2 regions of the Mesorhizobium monacense genome follow, and region 2 is predicted to be linked to the other one. Evidence: predicted binding sites of a transcription regulator. Region 2 holds the regulator's gene; the other holds the start of a gene.
The links. Region 2 encodes LexA, which represses DNA repair genes until DNA is damaged. Its sites were predicted from a motif close to TGTTCNNNNTGTGTTCNG; they were not measured.

Region 1 (7,999 bases), 920 kb from region 2:
CTTCGCCAGATGCTATCTCGGCCGCGCGCTGGTGCGGCAGGGCCGGGTCGAGGAAGGCATCGCCTCGCTCGACGAGGCCATGCTGCCGGCTGCCGACGGCAAGCTGTCACCCATTGTCACCGGCCTCATCTACTGCAACCTCATCGCCGCGTGCCGGCAGGTCTATGCGTTCGAGCGTTCACGCGAATGGACCGAGGCGCTGTCGAACTGGTGCGGAACCCAGCCGCAACTGGTTCAGTTCAACGGCGTCTGCCTGTTGCATCGGGCCGAGATCATGGAGTTGAACGGCGCCTGGCAGGAGTCCATCGCAGAGGCACGCCGCGCCACACTGTCGCTGGCCCACACCACCAGCAACGAAGCGGCAGCTGGGGCGGCTTACCAGGAGGCCGAAATCCATCGGCTGCGCGGCGAGTTCGCCGCCGCCGAGGACCTCTACCGCACCGCCAGCCGGCTCGGACTCGAGCCGCAGCCCGGCATGGCGCTGCTGCGCCTCATGCAGGGCCGCTCCGAACAGGCGGCGGCAACCATTCGCCGTGTGCTTGCTACGACCAAGGCTCCGCTCGGCCGTGCCCGTCTGCTGCCGGCACTGGTCGAGATCACGATGGCCGCGGGCGCTGTCGACGAGGCGCGCGAAGCCTGCGCAGAGCTGGAGGCGATCGCCGGCCGCTTCGCTACCGAGATCCTCGTCGCGATGGCCTCGCAAGCGAGAGGCCAGATCGAAATGGCTGGAGGTGACGCCGCGGCCGCGCTTGGCCACGTCCGCGCCGCGCTGACGACCTGGCAGCGCGCCGGCGCTCCCTATCTTGAGGCGCGTCTGCGCGTGCTGGCCGGCCAAGCGTGCCGCATGCTTGGCGACGAGGACGGGGCCGAGCTGGAATTCGAGGCCGCCAGGTCGATTTTCGCCGCACTTGGCGCCGCGCCCGACCTCGCCCGCGTCGATCTGCTGATCCGGCCGACAACGTCACCTTCGCATGGCCTGACGCGGCGCGAGATCGAGGTCCTCGGCCTTGTCGCTACCGGCAAGACAAACAGGCTGATCGCCACAGACCTCGGTCTCAGCGAAAAGACCGTCGACCGGCACGTCAGCAACATCTTCGACAAGCTGGCGGTCAATTCACGCGCCGCCGCGACAGCCTACGCCTTCCAGAACGGGCTCCTCTGACTCGACGATCCGAGAGATCGCGTGCACGACGATCCGAATGATCGCGTGACGCATGGGGGAAAATCCCCATGCCGCTTCTTTTCGTCGTGGGGTGTCTCCCCGAAGCGCCGCCGCGCCGGATCGCTATTTTCGCTCCATGGCTGACGAAAACCGCATGGAGCGATCATGAACCAGATTTCGACACCTCGTCCGACCTCAAGCCCCGCACTGAACCAGCAGGGCCGCCGCGTCGGCATCACCGAGACCAAGGTGCGCGCCGGCGCATTGCTGGAACAAGGCGCGGCGTTCATGCAACTGGAGGCTGGCACCCTGCAGGCAGCGGGCGGCCAAGCGCCATCGGGCGATGAGAGGCGGCCCGCGCTCAGGGAGGAGCATGTCGATGTCGTCGTGATCGGCGCCGGCCAGAACGGCCTGTCCGTCGGCTACCATCTGGCCCACAGGGGCGTGAAGTTCGTCATCCTGGAGGTACGCGAACGCGTCGGCGACATCTGGCGTTCGCGCTGGGATTCGCTGCGCCTGTTCACGCCGGCGCGTTTTGACGGGCTGGCCGGCATGCCCTTCCCCGCCGCCCGCTATTCCTTCCCGACCAAGGACGAAATGGCGGATTACCTAGAAGCCTACGCCAGGAAGTTTTCCTTACCGGTACGCACTGGCGTCAAGGTCGACGAGGTGACTCGTTCCGGCGATCGCTACATCGTCACTGCCGGCCAGACCCGGTACGTCGCCGGGCATGTCGTGGCCGCGGCCTCGAGCTACCAGAAGCCGAAGATCCCGGATTTCGCGGCGTCGCTCGATCCGTCGATCCGGCAATTTCACTCGGGCGTCTACAAGAACCCCGGGCAGCTCAATCCGGGCAGCGTGCTGCTGGTTGGTGCCAGCAATTCCGGTGCGGAAATCGCCATGGATCTCGCGCCCACGCACCAGGTCTGGCTGGCCGGCCGACATCCGGGCCACATCCCGGTTGCCTACAATGGCTATTTCGCCATGCGTCTGGTGCTGCCGGTCGTCCTCCGCATCGTTTTCCATCGGCTGCTCACGGTCGACACGCCGATGGGCCGTAGGGCCAAGCCACAGCAGCTGTCGCATGGCCTGCCGCTGATCCGGGTCAAGCCGCAAGATCTGGATGCCGCGGGCGTCCGCCGGGTCTCCCGCGTCGCCGGCGTCCGTGACGGCAAGCCGATGCTCGACGACGGCCAGCTTCTCGACGTTTCGAACGTCATCTGGTGCACCGGTTTCCGGGCCGGGCTGGATTGGATCAAGCTGCCGATCTTCGACGACACCGGCCGGGTGAAGCAGTATCGCGGCGCCGTGGACGGCGAACCCGGCCTCTATGTCTGCGGCCTGCATTTCCAGCACTCGACGTCTTCCACCATGATCCACGGTGCAGCACGCGATGCCGGTTATGTGGCGGACAAGATCAGCGAGCGGATGCGGGTTGCCGCCAAGTAGGCCGCAAGGGCGCCCTTGTGCGGATTGTCGGGCGCCGGGCGACAATATTCGCACGGCTCCCGGCAATTGCGCCTCCAAACCAGAACAAAACGGAGACACTTCTGGCCTTTCGCTGCCGAATCACTACATTCGGGGGCAATGTCCGGCTTTTCGGAAGACATGCCCTTTTTTGACGAACCGAATGCGCGGCCCGCGGCCCCGTCCGGCATCGCCGCGCGCGCCATGGCCGCCCGCAGCGGTCAGAACAGCGCGCCCGACTATCTGAAGGGATTGAACCCCGAGCAGCGGCTGGCGGTGGAAACCACCGAAGGCCCGGTTCTGGTGCTGGCCGGGGCCGGTACCGGCAAGACCCGGGTGCTCACCACCCGCATTACCCACATCCTCGCCACCGGCAAGGCCTTCCCCTCACAGATCCTTGCCGTCACCTTCACCAACAAGGCCGCGCGCGAGATGAAGCAGCGCATCGGCATCCTGATCGGCGAAGGCAATGTCGAGGGCATGCCGTGGCTCGGCACCTTCCACTCGATCGGCGTCAAGCTGCTGCGCCGCCATGCGGAACTCGCCGGGCTCAAATCCGATTTCACCATCCTCGACACCGACGATGTCGTGCGCCTGATCAAGCAGATCATCCAGGCCGAGGGATTGGACGACAAGCGCTGGCCGGCCAAGCAGTTCGCCCAAATGATCGATGGCTGGAAGAACAAGGGCCTTGGTCCGGCCGACATCCCCGAGGGCGATGCCCGCAGCTTCGCCAACGGCAAGGGCCGCGAACTCTATAAGGCCTATCAGGAGCGGCTGCAGACGCTGAACGCCTGCGACTTCGGCGATCTCTTGTGCCACCCGATCCGCATCTTCCGCGCCTATCCGGACGTGCTGAAGGAATACCACAAGCGCTTCAAATACATCCTCGTCGACGAGTACCAGGACACCAACACCGCCCAATACATGTGGCTGCGCCTGCTGGCGCAACGGCCCGAAGCACGTGGTTTTGTACATTCCTCAACTGGGCTCCCGGCCGAAGGCCGCAAGCCCGACCGGGCGTCCGAGCCTTTGCGAGGCCACTCCCGCGACGCCGAAGGCGCGCAAAAAAGAGGGGTCGGGCCCGCGCCGGCAGGCGCGGAACAGCCCGTGAGCGACAACAGAGTAAACATCTGCTGCGTCGGCGACGACGACCAATCCATCTATGGCTGGCGTGGCGCCGAGGTCGACAACATCCTGCGCTTCGATAAGGATTTTCCCGGCGCGACCATCATTCGGCTGGAGCGCAACTACCGCTCGACCGCGCACATCCTCGGCGCCGCCTCGCATCTCATCGCAAACAATGAGGGCCGCTTCGGCAAGACGCTGTTCACCGACCGCGACGAGCCCGAGGACGACAAGGTGCATGTCCATGCCGCCTGGGATTCAGGGGAAGAGGCCCGCGCTGTCGGCGAGACCATCGAGGCCTACCAGCGCCAGAAGCATAAGCTGAACGACATGGCCATCCTTGTCCGCGCCTCCTTCCAGATGCGCGCCTTCGAGGACCGCTTCATGGAGATCGGCCTCAACCACCGCGTCATCGGCGGCCCGCGCTTCTATGAACGGCTGGAAATCCGTGACGCCATGGCCTTCTTCCGCGTCGTCGCGCAAGGCGCCGACGACCTCGCCTTCGAGCGCATCGTCAACGTGCCGAAGCGCGGCCTCGGCGAAGCCACCATCCGCCAGATCCACGACACGGCGCGCGCACTCCGTATTCCGATGCTGGAGGCCGCCGCCAAGCTCGCCGAGAGCGACGAACTGAAGCCGAAGCCGCGCGCCGCACTGCGCGAAGTCGCCGCCAATTTCGAGCGCTGGCAGAAGGCGCTGGAAACCACCCCGCACACCGAACTCGCCGAGACCATTCTCGAGGAGGGCGGCTACACCGACATGTGGAAGAACGACCGCTCGGCGGAAGCGCCCGGTCGGCTGGAAAACCTCAAGGAGCTGATCCGCTCCATGGAGGAGTATGAATCGCTGCGCTCCTTCCTCGAACATGTCGCGCTGGTCATGGACGCCGAGCAGAATGCCGGGCTCGACGCCGTCAGCATCATGACGCTGCATTCGGCCAAAGGCCTCGAATTCGAGACCGTTTTCCTCCCTGGCTGGGAGGACGGCCTGTTTCCGCACCAGCGCGCGCTGGATGAAGGCGGCCGCTCCGGCCTGGAGGAAGAGCGCCGGCTGGCCTATGTCGGGCTGACCCGCGCCAAGAAGAACCTGCACCTCTGGTTCGTCTCCAACCGCCTCATCCACGGCCTGTGGCAATCGACCATCCCGTCACGCTTCCTCGAGGAACTGCCGGAAGCCCATATCGACGTCGCCGAAAGCGGCAATTCCTACGGCGGCTACGGCAATTCCTATGGCGGCGGCTCGTTCGCCTCGGGCCGGGGTGGCCGCCAGAACCCCTACGGCGCCTCGCGCTTCGACACCGTCGGCGAGGAAAAGACGGGAAGCTTCTCCAACACCTATGCAACGCCCGGCTGGCAGCGCGCTCAAGCCAACCGCACCGAAGCGACCGACCGCAACTGGGGTTCCCGTTCCGGCCACCAGGTCGAGCGCATCGGCTATGGCGAAACCGACTCCGGCTACGGCGCCGGTCGCACCTCGGTCAAGGGCCGCACCATCGACGGCGAGCTGGTCGCCAAATCCGTTGCCGACACACCGTCAGCCTTCAGCGTCGGCGACCGCGTCTTCCACCAGAAATTCGGCAACGGCAACATCTCGGCCATCGAAGGCAACAAGCTGACCATCGACTTCGACAAGGCCGGCCAGAAACGCGTCCTGGACGGTTTTGTCACCGGGGTGTGAGCAGCCGCCGCTGACCGGGCGGCTGTCTGAACAAGCAGCCCTACCGATACCTTGCCTGGTTCCATTTGTGGCCGAGCAGCGACAGGATGATGATCAGCCCGTTGAAGAACTGCACGTAGAAGCCGCTCAATCCCGCCGCCACGACACCTGTCTGGATGAACGACACGGTGACCGCGCCGATCGCACCGCCGACCACCGTGCCGATGCCGCCCCAGGTCGGCGTGCCGCCGACGAACACCGAGGCCAGCACCGGCAAGAGATAGCCGTCGCCTGCCGTCGGCCACCAGGTAAAGTTTATCATCACCGAAAACGTGCCGGCGATCGCCGCCCCAATGCCGACGAAGACAAACACTTTCACCCGCACGCGCTTCACGTCGATGCCCATCTGCTGGGCGCTGTCCGGGTTGTCGCCGACCACCCTCACCTGCGCGCCGAAGCGGTGGCGGTTGTAGAGCATCGCCGACAGCACGACGAAGCCGATGGCCCAGAATATCTGCACCGGGATGCCGTAGAGCTGGCTGGAGAAGATCGTGTAGGCCCAGCTGTCGGCCAGGCCGGTCAGCGCCATCGACTTGCCCTCGTTGATGATCTGGATCAGGCCGCGCAGCAGGAAATTCATGCCGAGCGTGGCGATCAGCGACGACAGCCCGCCATAGACGACGAGCGACCCGACCAGGAAGCCGAGCAGCGTGCCGGTGACGATTGCGGCGGCAATGCCGAGGAACGGATCGTAGCCGGCCTGCACCACCAGGGCGAAGACCCAGGAGGCAAACCCCATCGTCGCCGGAAACGACAGGTCGATCTCGCCGCAGGTGACGACGAAGACCAGCGGCACTACCACGAACAGCGCCACCGGCAGCGTGGTGAGCACCGACCTGTAGAGGTACCAGGTGGTGAAGACGGTCGGGTTGGCGATCATGAACACCGCCATCATGACGATGAACACGCCGAGCGTGCCAAGCGAAGCGCGGTTGTCGAGACCGAAACCGCGCAGCCAGTGGTCGGATGGGTGCTTCCATTCTGTCCGGGCCGGTTCGCCACGCGGGAGGCCGAGAGGATTCTGCAGATCGGGTTCCATGGTCTTGCTCATCGCACTCGCTGCTCCGTTTCGCCGGCGTCATGCAGCCCCGCCAGCCCGCCTGGGTGTGCCACGTCTTCCATGAAGTTGATCAGATCCTCGGCCGACTTGACCTCACTGCGATCGGCGGTCAGCGCCACCTTGCCGCGATCGAGCACCACAAAACGGTCGGCGATGTCGAAGACATGATGGATGTTGTGGCCGATAAACAGGATCGAGCGGCCGCTGGCCCGCACCTGGCGCACGAAGTGAAACACCTTGGCGGTTTCGGTCAGCGACAGCGCGGTTGTTGGCTCGTCGAGGATGATCAGCTCCGCCTGCTTGTAGATGGCGCGTGCGATCGCCACGCCCTGGCGTTCGCCGCCCGAAAGCTGGCCGACGATCGAATGCGGCGTGAACACCTTTGAGGTGAAGCCGATCTCGCGCATCAGCCGGCTCGCCTCCTCGATCTCCTTGTTGACCTTCAGCCAGCCGAGGAAGCCGGTGAGTTCGCGGCCCATGAAGATGTTGCGCACGATAGTCTGCTGCACGGCCAGCGCCCGGTCCTGGAACACTGTTTCGATGCCGGCGTCGCGCGAGCGCGCGGCACTCCATCCGGTCACCGGCTTGCCGCGGACGAGGATTTCGCCGCTGGTCGGCTTGACGACGCCGGACAGGATCTTGATCAACGTCGACTTGCCGGCGCCGTTGTCGCCGATCAGTCCGACCACCTCGCCGCGGTCGACGCTGAGATTGACCCCGCCAAGCGCATAGACCTGGCCGTAGGATTTGCTGATGTCGCGCAGTTCGATGATGGGTTCGGCCATGGCGGTCCTCGCTTGGTTCCGGCTGCCGGTCGGGCCTGTCCGACCGGCATGCCGAGGTTACGGGTCAGCGCAGCGCCTGCTTGGCGAGCTCGGAGACGATCTCGTAGTTCTGCGGCGTGACGAAGCCGGCACCGGTGTCGACATTCATCGGCGCCAGGCCCAGCACCACTTGCTGGCAGAGGCTGAGGATCGGCAGATAGCCTTGCAGGAACGGCTGCTGGTCGGCCGTCAGTTGCACCCAGCCGCCCTTGAAGGCCTCGACGATCTGCGGGCTGGTGTCGAAGCCGAAGTTGAAGATGTCGCCGGGCTTCCTTCCTGCGGCCTGCATGTATGTCGGCACGTTGCCCAGCATCTGCCCGCCGGGATAACCGACGGCCTTGACACCGGGATTGTTGAGCAGCGCGGCGGTGATCACCGGGATCGCGAGATTCGGATCGGCTGCCCACTCGGTTTGAGAATTGATTTGAACGACCTCGATGCCGGCCTCTTTCAGTGCGGCGACTGTCCCACGCTCGCGTGCGCCCCGACTCTCGTTTTCGAACGGGCCGATCATGATCGCCTTGTCGCCGGCCTTCAGCCCGGCCAGTTTGAACGCCTCGGCGCCGAGTGCGCGGCCTTGCTGTTCCTGCTGCGCGCCGACATATCCGCCGCCGAACGCCGCCACCACCTTCGGCACCGGCA
Region 2 (7,999 bases):
CAACGAGGCGATGCGGCGCACCGGCATCTACCACATCATCTCGATCTCCGGCCTGCACATGGCGCTGGTCGCCGGAACCATTATGGGGCTGCTGCGCGGCGCCTTCGCCCTGTTTCCCGATTTCGCATCGCGCCGGCCGGTGAAGAAATATGCGGCCGCCGCGGCGCTCTTTTCCATCGCCGCCTACCTCGTCTTTTCCGGCATCGTCGTCGCGGCCGAACGCAGCTTCATCATGCTGGCGGTGATGCTGGTCGCCGTGCTGTTCGACCGCGCGGCGCTCACCATGCGCAATCTGGCGATCTCGGCGATTGCCGTGATCCTGGTGTCGCCGCACGAAGTGGTCGGCCCGAGCTTCCAGATGTCGTTTGCGGCGACCGCGGCCCTTGTCGGTGCCTATGCCGGCTGGTCGGACTACCGTGCCGGCAGAGCGACGTCGCCGCCGCCACGGCGATCGCCGCTCGCCTTCGTCACGCGAAAATTCCTGCTCGGCATGGGCGGCCTCGCCATGACCTCCATCATCGCCGGCAGTGCGACCGCGCTCTTCGCCATCTGGCATTTTCAGCGCGTGTCGCCGCTCAGCCTGCTTGCCAACCTGGCCGTCATGCCGATCGTCTCGCTGATCGTCATGCCGTTCGCCGTGCTCAGCGCGCTGGCGATGCCGTTCGGCGCCGATGGACCCTTCCTCTATGTGATGGGCAAGGGGCTGACGGCGATGATCGCAATATCCGGATGGATTTCCGAGCGCTCGCCGATCGATGCTGTCGGGCTGATCTCCATTCAGTCGGTACTGCTGGTGACGATCGCGCTGGTCATCGCCACCATGGCGACGACATGGCTCAGGCTGGCAGCCGTTCCGTTCGCATTCGCCGGCCTGCTGACTGTCTCCGACACTCGCACGCCTGACGTTCTCGTCTCGGAGGATGGGCATCTTGTGGCAATGCCGATCGGGGGCGGCGAACTCGCCATCAACCGCGTGCGATCGAACGAGTTCACCACCGACAACTGGAAACGGGCTGTGAAGTCCGAAACCATTGTGGAGCCCGAGACCTTCGAGAAGGGTGACGCGCGGTTCGACATGGATCCGGCCGACCTGCCGCCGGGCTCACCCTTCTACTGCAGCAGCGGTCTTTGCCTCGCGCGGCATCCGTCTGGCGCGATCATCGCGTATGCAGAAGACCGCAAGGACGCGTGGCGGGCGTGTGCTTTCGCTACCCTGATCATCGTCAACGACGCCACCGCCTACGACCCTTGCCGCAATCCGCTTGTCCTTGTCGTCAGGAAACGGCAACTTGCCCGCTTGGGCAGCGCCGCTGTCTTCTTCGATCAGCAATCGGCAATCGCGCCGGCAGAGATAGACTTCGCGGTCGAGCAGCCGTACCGGCCCTGGCACGAGCAGCGAAGATTCTCACGCGAGGCGAGGGGCCTGCCGCCTTACAAGAGACCCGAAAGGCAGGCCAGCAAACCGCCGCCAAAACAACCGCCGCCGCCTCAGTAGCGGCGGATCAGACCGACCAGCTTGCCCTGCACCTTGACCCGGTCGGGCCCGAAGATGCGGGTTTCATAGGCCGGATTGGCGGCTTCCAGCGCAATCGAGGCGCCCTTGCGGCGGAAGCGCTTCAGCGTCGCTTCCTCCTCGTCGACCAGCGCCACTATGATCTCTCCCGGGCTCGCCGTGTCGGCGTTGCGGATGATGACCGTATCGCCGTCGAAGATCCCGGCCTCGATCATCGAATCGCCCTTGACCTCCAGCGCGTAATGCTCGCCGCCCATGATCATGTCCGGCGGCACCGAGATCGAATGCGTCTGATGCTGGATGGCGTCGATCGGCACACCGGCCGCGATCCGCCCCATCACCGGGATGGACACTGCCGCAACCGCATCGTCGTCATTGCCCGCCTGGGGCGTGCGCGACGATGCCATAGGCTTGATCTGCCGTCCGAGGCCGCCCTGCCCAAGACTGCCCTGAATGACGCTCGGCGAGAACTTCTTCGCCGCATTGAGGCCGGGAGCAATCGAGTCCGGCAGGCGCAGCACTTCGAGCGCGCGCGCCCGATTGGGCAGCCGGCGAATGAAACCGCGCTCCTCCAGCGCCGTGATCAGCCGGTGGATGCCCGACTTCGAGGCAAGATCGAGCGCCTCTTTCATTTCGTCGAAGGAGGGTGGAATGCCGCTTTCCTTCAGCCGCTCATGGATGAACATCAGCAGTTCATGTTGTTTGCGTGTCAGCATCGCGGCCCCCAACGGAATCAGAAAAACAAACCCAGAACAAACACTATCTGTTCCAGTTGTGTTCCGCAACTGTTTAAAGTTTAATGAATGGGTTAAGGCTCCCGAAACGATGTCGCGTGCGACAGCGAATATCCCAGCCCCTTAGATGCCGGCTTCATCGCATTGATTTTGTTATCGTTTACGGCCAACCACCGGCCTGGGAGCTGGTTGGAAGTCGGCAATCATTCGCCGCAAACAATGTAGGTAGGGCCGTGTTTGACGATCCAGCCCGCTCGATGCACCGTGAACGAAACGAACTCAAAATGCCAACTATGAGCAGGGGTCGAGGGTGTCGTTGGGCCGATAAGTCATCAATGCAGGTTCTTGCAGCGCGATGGCCTGTGATGAGAGAAAGTACCGATCGTCGGCTTGTGTCATCATTGCGTGCCGGTGTCGTGCGTATCTGGGGGGAGCAGACATATCATGACAGGAATTCCTGATCTTGCGGCCGTCGAAGCGATGGACGCCGCGGATCCACTGCGCCCCTTGCGCGACCGCTTCATCCTGCCCGAAGGGGTAATCTATCTCGACGGCAATTCGCTGGGTGCAGCCTCGCATGCCGCCTTCGACGAGCTACGCAAGGCGGCGACCGAAGAATGGGCGTACGACCTCATCCGCGCCTGGAACACTGCCGGCTGGTTCAACATGCCGGTCGAACTCGGCGATCAGCTCGGGCGCCTGATCGGCGCCGCTCCCGGCCAGACGGTGGTCTGCGACACGACATCGATCAACATCTACAAGCTGCTGCACGCGGCAATGGCCATCCGGCCGGATCGGCCCGTCATCGTCGCCGAGGGCGACAGCTTTCCGACCGACCTCTACATGGCTGAAGGTGTCGCCTCGACTCGAAAGAACACTGTGCTGCGCCTTGCAGGCGTCGACGCACCGACGATCGAAGAGCTGATCGACGACCGGGTCGCGGTGGTGCTGGTCAACCACGTCAACTACAAGTCAGGCGAACTGCGTGACATGACGGCGCTGACGCGCATCGCCCATGACGCCGGGGCGCTGATCGTCTGGGATCTCTGCCACACAGCAGGCGCCATGCCGGTCGAACTGGACACGGCGAATGCCGATTTCGCTGTCGGCTGCACCTACAAATATTTGAATGGCGGCCCGGGCTCTCCCGCCTTCATCTATGCCGCGGAGCGCCATCATGCCGATGTGCTGCAGCCGCTCAGCGGATGGTGGAGCCACGCGCGGCCCTTCGCCTTCGAGCAGGCCTACGCAGCCGGCACCGGCATCCGCCGGTTTCTGTGCGGCACGCAGCCGGTCCTGTCGATGCGCACGCTGAAGGGCGCGCTCGACATCTGGAACGATGTCGACATGGCGGCCGTGAGAAAGAAAAGCATCGCCCTGGCCGACCTGTTCATCGAACTCGTCGAGGCAAAATGCGGCGCCTATGGTCTCACGCTCGAAAGCACCCGCGACAGCGCCAGGCGCGGCAGCCAGATTTCATTCATGCACGAGCACGGCTACCAGATCATGCGGGCGCTGATCGAACGCGGCGTTATCGGCGATTTCCGGGCGCCGTCGACCATACGCTTTGGCTTTACCCCGCTCTATGTCGGCTACGCCGATGTGTGGCACGCTGTTGAGGTGTTGGAAGAGATCCTGCGCAGTGGGGCCTGGAAAGACGGACGTTTCGCCGTCAAGTCAGCCGTCACCTGAGCGGCAGGGAGAGCAGGGGGAGGGCACAGTTGCTGGAACATCGTATTTCCGACTGGGACAACGCCTATACAAACGGCGCCAACATAGCTGGCGGCGATCGCTGGCCGGCCGCCTGGGTCGAGCCCGCGCGGGCCTTTCGTGACGCTCTTTCGGCCGAGGGCAGGGCGCGGCTCGACATCGTCTACGGCGACAGACCGCGCAACCGGCTCGATCTTTTCCTGCCGAGCACCCCGCCCAAGGGGCTCGTGGTGTTCCTGCATGGCGGTTACTGGAAGGCGTTCGACAAGAGTTTCTGGTCGCATCTTTCGGCCGGGCCGATCGGGCATGGCTATGCGGTGGCTATGCCCTCCTACACGCTATGTCCCGAGATACGCATCGGCGGCATCGTTCGCGAGGTCGGCGCGGCGATCGGCAAGGCGGCGGCACTGGTCGATGGGCCATTGATGCTGACCGGGCATTCGGCCGGCGGCCATCTCGCCAGCCGAATGGCGAGTGCAACCACGCCTCTGTCGCCCGAAGTGACTGGTCGCATACGTCATGTCGTGTCGATCTCGGGTGTGCACGACCTGCGCCCGCTCATGCGCACAGCCATGAACGAGACGCTGGCGATCGACGAGGCCGAAGCACTGACCGAAAGCCCGGCCCTTCTGCGCCCGATGGACAATGCACGCCTGACCTGCTGGGTCGGCGGTGGCGAGCGCGCCGAGTTCCTGCGCCAGAGCGCGCTGCTGGCCAATGTCTGGATCGGCCTCGGTGCCGCGACCAGCTCGGTGGTCGAGCCGGACCGGCACCATTTCAGCATCATAGACGGTCTTTGCAACCCGGAGCATCCGCTGAGCCGGACGCTGGTTGTCGAGTAAGGGAACGGGTTCAGCGCAACATCAGCACGCTGCAGGCAGCGCCTGCTGCAGCGGCAGGGGCGAACGGCTCGCGCACGATCAGCCCGTTGGCGTCGGCGAGCATTCTCAGCATCGAGGAATCCTGGATGCCGAACGGCGTCGCCACCAGGCTGTCTCCATCTTCCCGGACCACGGCACGCACATAGTCTTGCCTGAGATCGTTGGCCGGCATCGCGGTCCCGAGGCGGGCCGCGCGCATGTCCTGCTGGAAGCCGCGGTCGCCGAGCCGCGCCAGCAGCGGCTTCAGGAACAGCTGCGAACAGACGAGGCTGGCAACCGGATTGCCGGGCAAGCCGATGCAGCTTATCTCCCCGAGCCGACCGAACATCAGCGGCTTGCCCGGGCGCATGGCGATCTTCCAGAAGTCGAGCGTCATGCCTTCGCCGGTCAGCACGTCATGGATCAGGTCGTGGTCGCCAACCGAGGCGCCGCCGAGCGTGACGATGACATCGGCGCGTTGCTCGACCGCCTGCCTCACCAGCGCGGCAATTGCCTCCTTGCGATCGGCGGCGATGCCGAGGTCGAGTGCACGGGCGCCAACCGATTGCGCGGCGGCGGCGACGCCATAGGCATTGGACGAGATGATCTGGTCGGGGCCGAGCTCGCTGCCCGGCGGCAGGAGTTCGTCGCCGGTGGCGATGATGGCGACCAGCGGCCTTTTGACCACGCTCACGCTTGGGTGGTTGGCCGATGCCGCCAGGGAGAGTGCCACCGGATCGAGCAGTCGGCCTTTTTCGAGCAGCACGTCGCCCCTGGTGAAATCGAGACCGACGCGGCGGATATTGCGTCCTTCGGCTGTCGGTTCCGTTACCTCGATGGCGCCGCCGCCGAGATCCCTGACATTCTCCTGGATGACGATGGTGTCGGCGCCTTCGGGCAGCGGCGCGCCGGTGAAGATACGCACTGCCTGACCATTGTGGACAGCACCTTCAAAGCCACGCCCTGCCGGCGCCATGCCAATCACCGAAAGCCGCGCCGGCACTGAGGCGATATCGGCGGCCCGAACGGCGTAGCCATCCATGGCGGAGGCGTTGAACGGCGGCTGGGTGCGCAGCGCCATGACGGGTTCGGCCAGCACCCGGCCAGTTGCATCGATGAGCGCGACGCTTTCGCTGCCTGTCGGCCGCGCGCCTTCAAGCAGGCGCTCGAGCGCTTCGGCGACCGGAACCAGCGCCATCTAGGCGCCTGCCTTATGGCTGGTGGACCGGTAATCGCCTGATTTGCCGCCGGTCTTTTCGACCAGCCGGATGCCGGAGATCACCATGGCGCGGTCGACCGCCTTGGCCATGTCGTAGATGGTCAGGCACGCGACCGAGGCCGCTGTCAGTGCCTCCATCTCGACGCCGGTCTTGCCGGTGACGCGGGCCAGCGCAGTGACCTTCAGGCCTGGAAGCGAATGGTCCGGCTCGATGTCGACGGAAACTTTGGTCAACAGCAGCGGATGGCAGAGCGGGATCAGCTCATGCGTCTTCTTTGCGGCCATGATGCCGGCGATGCGCGCGGTGCCGAGCACGTCACCCTTCTTGGCATCCCCGGCCAGGATCATGTTCAGCGTTTCGGGAAGCATAGCGACAAAGCCTTCGGCGATTGCCGTCCGTGTCGTCTCGGCCTTGTCGCCGACATCGACCATGTTGGCCTCGCCCTTGGCGCCGAGATGGGTGAGGGCGGCTGCCATCGTCAGATGGCCTCGGCCGGCGCCTTGCCTGTCAAAAGCAGGCGTGTTGCCGCCGCGACATCCCGTTGCCGCATCAGGCTTTCGCCAACGAGGAAGGTGCCGATGCCGCTCCGTTGCATCCTGAGGCAATCGTCATGGGTGAAAATACCGCTCTCGCTGACCAGCAGCCGGTCGGCCGGCACCATCGCCGCCAGCCGCTCCGAGGTTTCAAGGCTGGTTTCGAACGTTCTCAGATTGCGGTTGTTGATGCCGATCAGCTGCGATGACAGTTCTACCGCGCGCTGCGTCTCGGCCTCGTCATGCACCTCTATCAGCGCATCCATGCCGAGCTCGAATGCCGTCGCCTCAAGCTCGCTCGCCAGGGCATCATCGACGCTGGCCATGATAATCAGGATGGCATCGGCGCCCCAGGCGCGAGCCTCATAGACCTGATAGGGATCGAACAGGAAATCCTTGCGCAGCGCGGGCAAAGACACGGCCTTGCGCGCATTGGTGAGAAATTCCGGCGCGCCCTGGAAAGACGGTGCGTCGGTCAGCACCGAAAGACAGGCGGCGCCACCTTTCTCATAGGCCTGCGCCAGGGCTGGTGGGTCGAAGTCGGCACGGATCAGCCCTTTGGAGGGGCTTGCCTTCTTGATCTCGGCGATCAGGGCGAAGCCGCCCGTTCTGCGCTTGGCCTCGACTGCTGCCAGAAAGCCGCGCGGTGCTTCGGCGTCCTTCGCTCGCGCCTTGATCTCGGCCAGCGGCATGCGTGCCTTCGCTGTGGCGATCTCGTCGCGTTTGTAGGCCTCGATCTTGCGCAGGATGTCGGACAAGGGCCTATCCGTTCGAAATTGCGACCAGCCTGTCGAGCACCTGGAGCGCCCGACCGCTGTCGATGGCTTGCGCCGCGCTCGCCATGCCGTCGGCAAGCGTCGTCACCTTGCCCGCCACCACCAGACCGGCACCGGCATTCATCAGCACCGTATCGCGATAGGCGCCTGCGGCACCGCCCAGCATGTCGCGCAGGGCCTTGGCGTTGTAGGCGGCGTCGCCGCCTCGCAACTCGTCCTTGCTGTGGCGCTTCAGCCCGACCGCTTCCGGGGTCAGCGTGAAGCTACGGATCTCGCCGCCGACGAGTTCCGCCACCTGCGTCTCCCCAGTGGTGGTGATTTCGTCATAGCCGTCGCCATGCACGACCCAGGCATGGTCGGCGCCCAACGCCTTCAGCGTTTCGGCGACCGGCATGATCCATTCCGGCAGGAACACGCCGACCATCTGCCTGAGGACGCCGGCCGGATTGGACAGCGGCCCGAGCAGGTTGAAGATGGTGCGGGTGCCGAGTTCGCCGCGGATCGGGCCGACATGCTTCATCGCCGGATGATGCGCCGGCGCGAACATGAAGCCGACGCCTGTCTCGTGGATGCAGCGGCCGATGGTTTCCGGCGGGATGTCGATCTTGACGCCGAGCGCGGTCAGGACGTCGGCGGCACCCGTGAGAGAGGAC

Region 1: the regulator LexA is predicted to act here: its motif matches at 2,692-2,709, upstream of AC1RUK_RS06900 (ATP-dependent helicase).

The regions. Positions count from the first base shown of each region.
Region 1 is NZ_CM165567.1:1,496,953-1,504,951, reverse strand. It holds gene AC1RUK_RS06910 (helix-turn-helix transcriptional regulator) at 1-1,162, shown strand, start outside; gene AC1RUK_RS06905 (flavin-containing monooxygenase) at 1,328-2,611, shown strand; gene AC1RUK_RS06900 (ATP-dependent helicase) at 2,750-5,434, shown strand; gene AC1RUK_RS06895 (ABC transporter permease) at 5,475-6,524, opposite strand; gene AC1RUK_RS06890 (ATP-binding cassette domain-containing protein) at 6,521-7,318, opposite strand; gene AC1RUK_RS06885 (substrate-binding domain-containing protein) at 7,383-7,999, opposite strand, start outside.
Region 2 is NZ_CM165567.1:2,421,239-2,429,237, reverse strand. It holds gene AC1RUK_RS11675 (ComEC/Rec2 family competence protein) at 1-1,495, shown strand, start outside; gene lexA (transcriptional repressor LexA) at 1,489-2,229, opposite strand; gene kynU (kynureninase) at 2,692-3,939, shown strand; gene AC1RUK_RS11660 (hormone-sensitive lipase) at 3,969-4,799, shown strand; gene AC1RUK_RS11655 (molybdopterin molybdotransferase MoeA) at 4,810-6,015, opposite strand; gene moaC (cyclic pyranopterin monophosphate synthase MoaC) at 6,016-6,513, opposite strand; gene trpC (indole-3-glycerol phosphate synthase TrpC) at 6,516-7,328, opposite strand; gene trpD (anthranilate phosphoribosyltransferase) at 7,333-7,999, opposite strand, start outside.